DNA from 2 places in the Photobacterium sp. HL06 genome. Region 2 is predicted to be linked to the other one. Evidence: riboswitches for the same ligand, from Rfam matches in the RefSeq annotation. Region 2 holds a riboswitch; the other holds the start of a gene.

Region 1 (3,422 bases), on a different replicon from region 2:
CTTTTGCCTGCTTCCTGGCTGGTGCATTTGGTTATTCTGGTTTCATGCGTGCGTTTACGCCAGATGTAGGCTCTAACTTCCTACCGCTGATGATCACCCTAGGTCTGTTGTTCTGGGTTGTGTACAAGCTAGGCGTGATGTCACCAAGACCACAAGCGACTGAAGCTTAAATACTGATTGATAATAAAAAAAGGCGCTGAGGCGCCTTTTTTGTTGTCTATTGCCTAGAGTTCAACGGAGCACTAGGCAATTGTCATAGTGAGCGGTTATTTACGCTCAAGCAATACGCCAGCTTCCATATGGTGGGTATACGGGAATTGGTCGAATAGGGCGAAACGGGTAACACGGTGTGTTTCAGACAGAATAGTCAGGTTATCTTTGAGCGTGTCCGGATTGCATGAAATATACATGATTCGGTCATAGCCCTGGACCATGCGGCAAGTGCCTTCATCCATACCGGAACGTGGCGGATCGACAAAGATTGTGTTGCAGTTGTAGCTCTGCAGGTCGACGTTCTGATCTTTCAGGCGACGGAATTCCCGCTTGCCTTCCATTGCATCGGTAAAGTCTTCTGCAGACATACGGATGATCTGGACGTTGTCGATATTATTTACTGCAATATTGTACTGGGCAGAATCGACTGAAGGTTTCGCCAGTTCAGTGGCCAGTACACGCTCAAAGTTCTGCGCCAGAGCCAGTGAGAAGTTACCGTTACCGCAATATAGCTCCAGTAGATCGCCTTCACTGTCTTGGGTACAGTCAACGGCCCACTCCAGCATCTTCTGTGCCACTTCGCCATTTGGCTGGGTAAAGCTGTTTTCGACTTGCTTGTAGGTCAGAGTGCGATCGTTAACCTTCAGCTTTTCGATAACAAACTCTTGATCCAAAACGATCTTTTGTTTGCGAGCTCGGCCGATGAAGTTCAGGTTGAAGCCTTCATCATTTAGGCGCTGTTTCAGGGCTTTAGCCTCTGTCGTCCACTCATCGTCCAGCTGGCGGTGGTACAGCATAGATACCAAGATTTCACCACTAAGGGTAGACAGGAAATCAACCTGGAATAGCTTGTGGCGCAGCGCTTTGACTGGTTTTAGGGCATCGACCAGTAATGGCATCAAATCATTGATCAGGCGGCTGGCAGCTGGGAACTGATCCACGCGGTATTTTTCGCGGGTTTCCTGGTTGAACATGACATAGTAAAGGTCTTCACCCTCATGCCAAACACGGAACTCAGCACGCATGCGGTAATGCTCGGCAGGCGAGGCGAACACCTCAAGCTCAGGGGTTTCAAAATCTGCAAAGATATTTTGAATACGCTCTGCTTTTTCATCCAGCTGTGGTTGGTACTCAGCTGGATTAATTGCGGTGGATGCCATCTTGTGTGCCTCAAACTGCTCAAAATAAGAGCGCAGATTTTATTGCATTGTTGACCGATGTCCAGTGTTGTTGCTGATAAAAGTGTAGCTGGAGACTTTTCTTTATATGCCATAACAAACAAAACTAGACAATCATCAAAATGATAACTAGCATTCGCTGTGCGCTGGTTAGCCTCTATATAGGCCGGGAACACGGTGGGAGTCCGTGACTGACGCGCAGCGGTGATAGAGAACGAAAGCACATGGACGTAAGTTCCGAACACTGCTTCTGCAAGCTGTGCAATACAGCTAATTGAAGTGGGAAGTTGTTGCCCTAGGTGGTTGTCCAACCATGCTCTTAAGTCCGAAGACCAACCAGTGTACTAAGCAGATAAGCTGCTTTGTAATAAACGCGACTTAAGGTATCTAATTAAATGAAAAAAACGCTTTTAGCAGTGGCGTTGGCCCCGCTGTATCTTCAATCTCCAGTTTTTGCAGCAGAAACCTCGTCAGATGAAGTGATGGTGGTGACGGCTAACCGATTTGAGCAGCCTATCAAAAATGTTATCGCACCTGTTTCTGTTGTGAGCAAAGAAGAGATTGATGCCATCCAGGCAAAATCCCTTTCTGAAGTACTGCGCCGTCTGCCGGGGGTGACAGTCTATTCTAATGGCGGTTATGGCCAGCTCACTACCGTGATGGTACGTGGTAGTAAGAATGTCTTGATCATGATGAATGGCGTACGCCTTGGGAGCGCTACTAGTGGTGGCGTAAACCTAGGGCAATTACCATTGACCGGTATTGAAAGTATTGAGTTTGTCCGTGGTGCAAGGGCGGCGGTATATGGTGCAGATGCGACGGCTGGGGTTATCAATATTATTACTTCTACTCAGCCGGATGCGCAGCAGGGGCAGTTAGCTGCTGGTTTGGGCAGTGATGGCTATTACCAGGCTAAAGGTAGTCTTGCAGGCCAGACTTCAGATCGAACATGGGGTAAAGTTGCTGCGAACTTTGAAACGGCGGATGGCTTTGACGTTTCTAATTTTGAATCTGGTGCATGGGATACCAACCAGCCTGATGAAGATGGTTTTAAGAACAAAGATATATTGGGTGAGTTTGGTTTTGCTATCAACGAACAGTGGCAGGCTATTGTTAATGCCTACTATCACTCAGGGCATGCCGAATATGACTACCAAAAAGATTGGATGACAGGCAAGCCGGGGACCGAGGAAGCTGATTATATTCTTTATAACTTGTCAGGCCAGCTGCAGTATGAGAGTGATAAGCTGACCTCTTCCTTGTTACTGGCGGTAAATCGGGACGAAGGTGAAAACAAGGGTGGAGAAACTCCGGGTAGCACTATTGTTACCGAACGTACCCAGTTGAACTGGAACTCTAGCTACCAGCTGGCCAATCATTTCTATGCAGGTTTTGGTGTTGATTTGCTGGAAGAGAAAGTCTCTGATTCTAAGTTGTGGGACAGTGGAAGTGCGAGCTATAAAGCTTACGATAAAGGAAGTCGCCGTAATGATGCCGGTTATATTACGCTTTGGCGCGATAATGAAGCGACTCAGCTAGAAGCTAGCGTGCGTTATGATGACAACGAGCACTATGGTTCATATACCTCTTGGCAGGCAGGTGCTGGCTGGCGCTTTGTTGAAGGACTTCGGGTGACTGCTAATGTCGGAACTGGCTTTAAAGCACCTACCTTCAATGAACTCTATTGGCCTGATTTTGGCAATCCTAATCTTGAACCGGAAGAGTCTGAGAGTTATGAGCTGGCATTAGAAGGCAGCCATAGTGTACTTGACTGGCGTGTGGCGGTTTACGATAACACTATCAGCAATCAGATCCGAAACCAGGGCCAGGGTGAGCAGCTAGAAAATAATGATGTTAGAATCAAAGGTGTTGAATTAACAGCAAACTTTGCTACCGGTGCGGTTTACCATGATGTTTCACTGGATTTCATGGATCATGAAAATGAGAATGATGGTAAAGATCTGGAACGGGTGCCTGATGAGTCCTTCAAATGGAACATGAGTTACCTAGCCGATAGCTACCAGCTTGAAC
Region 2 (3,422 bases):
AAAAAAGCCAAAAATAAACCCGATACCACCTGCGATATCGCGGAAACGCGTTTTCGCTTCATACTGTTCTATTTGACTTCTCAGCGGACGAATAGCATTTGCAATTGCCCGTTGAAGATCAGCATTGCTTTGTTGGTTACAGTTACTGCTAGTCTCTATTTCTGCTTGATTGGCAGAAGTGTTAGCCACACTTGATGGTTCATTTTCGGGATCAGCAAAAGGAAACTCGCTGCTGTCGATATCAAACGTTGCTACGTGTCCCTGCCCGCCGTCAGCTTTAACCTGATAAGAATCTGCCTCAACATTTTTGAACGTAAAATTACCGTCAGAATCGCTGGCTACTGTCGCCAATACGGTATCGTCACGAAGAAGTTCTATGGTTGCATTGGCAACTTTCCCGCCACCTGCAAAATAGGCTTCACCAATAACGTCCGCTCCTTCAACGAAAGCAAACACTCTCATTTGATGCGCATAACTTAATTGGCTCACGCTCAGCAGTAACAAAGCCAACAGCAGCTTAATCAATCTAAAATCAACTCTCATCGTGCTCACCCTTCACTCCCTGGCTCTACCGCTTTATTCATGTTGCACACTACCTCGGGGCGAATCTTTTTGATTAGTGAAAAGCTATATGCACAGATAAAACCTTCCAGTAATGCAACGGGCAAATGTGACGTTAATACCAAGGCGGCACTGTTCCAAAATACTTCACCGGAAAGAGTGAGAGAGAATGCAACCAACACACTGGTAAGCACGACGGAGCCAAAACCGGCTATAAATCCGACCGCACCTCCCGAATATTTATGCACTTTAGATGATAGAATCAGATGAACTAACACCGCGGGTAAAGCAATATTGACCAGGTTTACGCCCAAGACCACGATGCCGCCGAAGCCCAGAAACACCCCCTGGAGAACCAGCCCGACTGCAACCACCGGAAAAGCCGACCAGCCAAGTAATAACCCCAGCAACCCATTAAAAATAAGGTGTACGCTCGACGGCCCAACGGGTATATGTATCAACGAGGCGACAAAAAAACAGGCAGCTAAAACAGCAGCTTGAGGTATTTTGTTATCATCTAGCTGACGCAGCCCGTATACGGTTCCTGCCACGGCAACAGCTGCGCCAATAGCTAAAACAGGAGTGCTCAGTACACCATCAACAATATGCATGCTGCTCTCCTATTCAAAATCCTTCGTTTGTAGCCAGATCACTCCCGCTTGCTCATAGGGATAGGATTGGCCATCAATCTCGATAGGCTCATCCGCACCAATTAGGGCAGCAATCCCCCACCAACCCGCTTTTGGCAGTGTTACCGAAAACTCACCGTTGGCATTTGTGGTTGTAATATGTTTTCCGTAAGCATCAGCGATAATTGGAACGTTGGATTTATTGTCATATTCCACTTCAACACTCACGCCCGTAGCTGGCTTACCATTTTTTAATACCCGGCCGGTAAACACACTGTTTGTCCACAGTCCAAACGGCCTTGTTAGTGGGATAATTTCTACCGGAGTATTTAACTGCGGAGCCCACTCTTCTCCGGCCGCGTAAGTATCCATCACCACTTTGGCATATTGAGCAATAGCGATATTTTCAGATTTCTCTATATACGAAGCCTGGTTAACATAAAAAGTATAAGTTCCAGGTCGTTTAAACTGATGTTTTAAAGACCATGCCTTTTTATTTTTAATCGATATTTCGTCCAATTTATCGGAAAGAATTTCTTTTTCACCCTGATGCCAATAGCCAATTTCAGCAGGTTTTTCAATAGCCATGATTGGCCCTTGAGTCATAGGGTGAGTAAAGTAAACATCAAAGTTTTGTGTACGCTCTATTCCGCTTTCAATGACTTGATTTTGCGGGGTAATAGCAAGAAAGTGCCCCCAGGAATTAAAACTGGCACATATAGACGCAATAACAGGAAAAAGGATTGTTTTTTTCATAACACGATTCACGTTGAGTTATTAATACCCCCCAATAATTCTGTGCATACGAAAGCAACAATTATCAATTTCTGAGTGGTCCCGCCCAGATTATTGGAGATAAAAACTATTAGCAGGTTCTGGCTTGCGGCGCTGTTACATACAATTAAATAACAGAATTCCGCTTACAGTTGCGGGTACAGCTTAGGCTTCAAACCTAATTCACTTTTAACTCAAACGAGCACTAAATAGTGCTAATTAGTCTGTCACAGAGAATTAATTACAAAATTGATTAATATCAATTTTATTAAAAAGGTGAAAATCAAAATCAAGATTTTCATAATATCCGATACATTTAATCCCGAGTGTAAAATCACCTCTAGACCCTTTATATTATTGGGATTAGCGCAATTTCACCCACGTTTAGATTATTGGATTTCCGATACATTTAGTTATTTACAAATTAGTGATCACCATCACAACTCTTTGCTAAATACTACATTGAACGGCAAATTTCACGTCGAAGTAATCACTCATGCGCATATAAATGAAGAAGCTTGAAAGTAATTTCTTGTGTTAGATCAACTCAACGGGAATTAACGCCCTCACTCTCGAAGAATAGAACCTAACCGTATGTACCAGCCAGTACATATGGTTTAAACTAGGCCAATATGTACCGATGGGTACTTAAATTTATCAGTGAATTGAGGGGGCTGCTGGTGTCGTCGATAAGAGAGGAACGATGCTGTTCAGCCCTAACATATTGGTTCAATGTAGGAAATTGAGTATGAGACGCTCTAATTCTAGCGCTTCCAAGCTAATTACCCTGTTAGCCTGGCTAAGTTTGTTATCCGCCTTTTTAGTTGGCCACTTCGCGGCAAAGACCAACTATATCCACTTGTTATCAAAGCACTTTCCTGACTCCACATTTTCCAATGCGCCGAATAGTGACAATGGTCCGCGTGCCTTCCTGCGCTATCACGAAGAGCTGGCCGAGCCTGAATTGTTCTTGATTGCTGAAGGCCAAGGCTTTGGCGGACCACTCACCCTGGCAGTGAAAACCACCGAGAAGGAAAGCGATAGTTATATCAATGAAGTCATTTTGCTCTCCGACCGTGAGACGCCACCTTTCGTCGCACGCCTTGATAAACACAACTTCTATCGCGAGTTTATCAGCAAGGATGTCAGCGGTAACTTTATTCTGGGCGATGATATCGATGGAGTTTCCGGCGCAACCGTTTCTGCCCAAGGGATCACCAAGGCCGTGCAGGAAGCCATGCATCTCAGTGCCGTTGAGCGACTGGGGATGACGCCAAGCTGGGAGGAGGAAAAATGGCAGCTGCAGCTCAATGACGGCCTGCTCCTGTTACTGGTTATCGCGGTGCTCTATACCAGTTATACCAATAACACGTTCAGCGCCAAACTCAGGATGCTGATCCCCTTTGCCAGCTTGGGGTTTATCGGTTTTTATATTAACTCTTCCCTAAGCATCGGTTC

Evidence for each region. A riboswitch is a leader RNA that binds a small molecule or an ion and turns the genes downstream of it on or off. The one in region 2 is predicted to bind cobalamin.
Region 1: linked by a shared signal. The riboswitch ahead of AC51G0_RS17690 (TonB-dependent receptor domain-containing protein) and the one ahead of AC51G0_RS21270 (DUF4198 domain-containing protein) in region 2 are both predicted to bind cobalamin.

Annotation. Positions count from the first base shown of each region.
Region 1 covers NZ_CM183914.1:3,917,270-3,920,691, reverse strand. Annotated here, with positions in the region: gene AC51G0_RS17700 (YijD family membrane protein) at 1-170, shown strand, start outside; gene trmA (tRNA (uridine(54)-C5)-methyltransferase TrmA) at 267-1,373, opposite strand; cobalamin riboswitch at 1,522-1,746, shown strand; gene AC51G0_RS17690 (TonB-dependent receptor domain-containing protein) at 1,787-3,422, shown strand, end outside.
Region 2 covers NZ_CM183915.1:613,322-616,743, forward strand. Annotated here, with positions in the region: gene AC51G0_RS21260 (NikL family nickel/cobalt ECF transporter subunit) at 1-543, opposite strand, end outside; gene cbiM (cobalt transporter CbiM) at 549-1,172, opposite strand; gene AC51G0_RS21270 (DUF4198 domain-containing protein) at 1,182-1,946, opposite strand; cobalamin riboswitch at 2,041-2,189, opposite strand; gene AC51G0_RS21275 (FMN-binding protein) at 2,713-3,422, shown strand, end outside.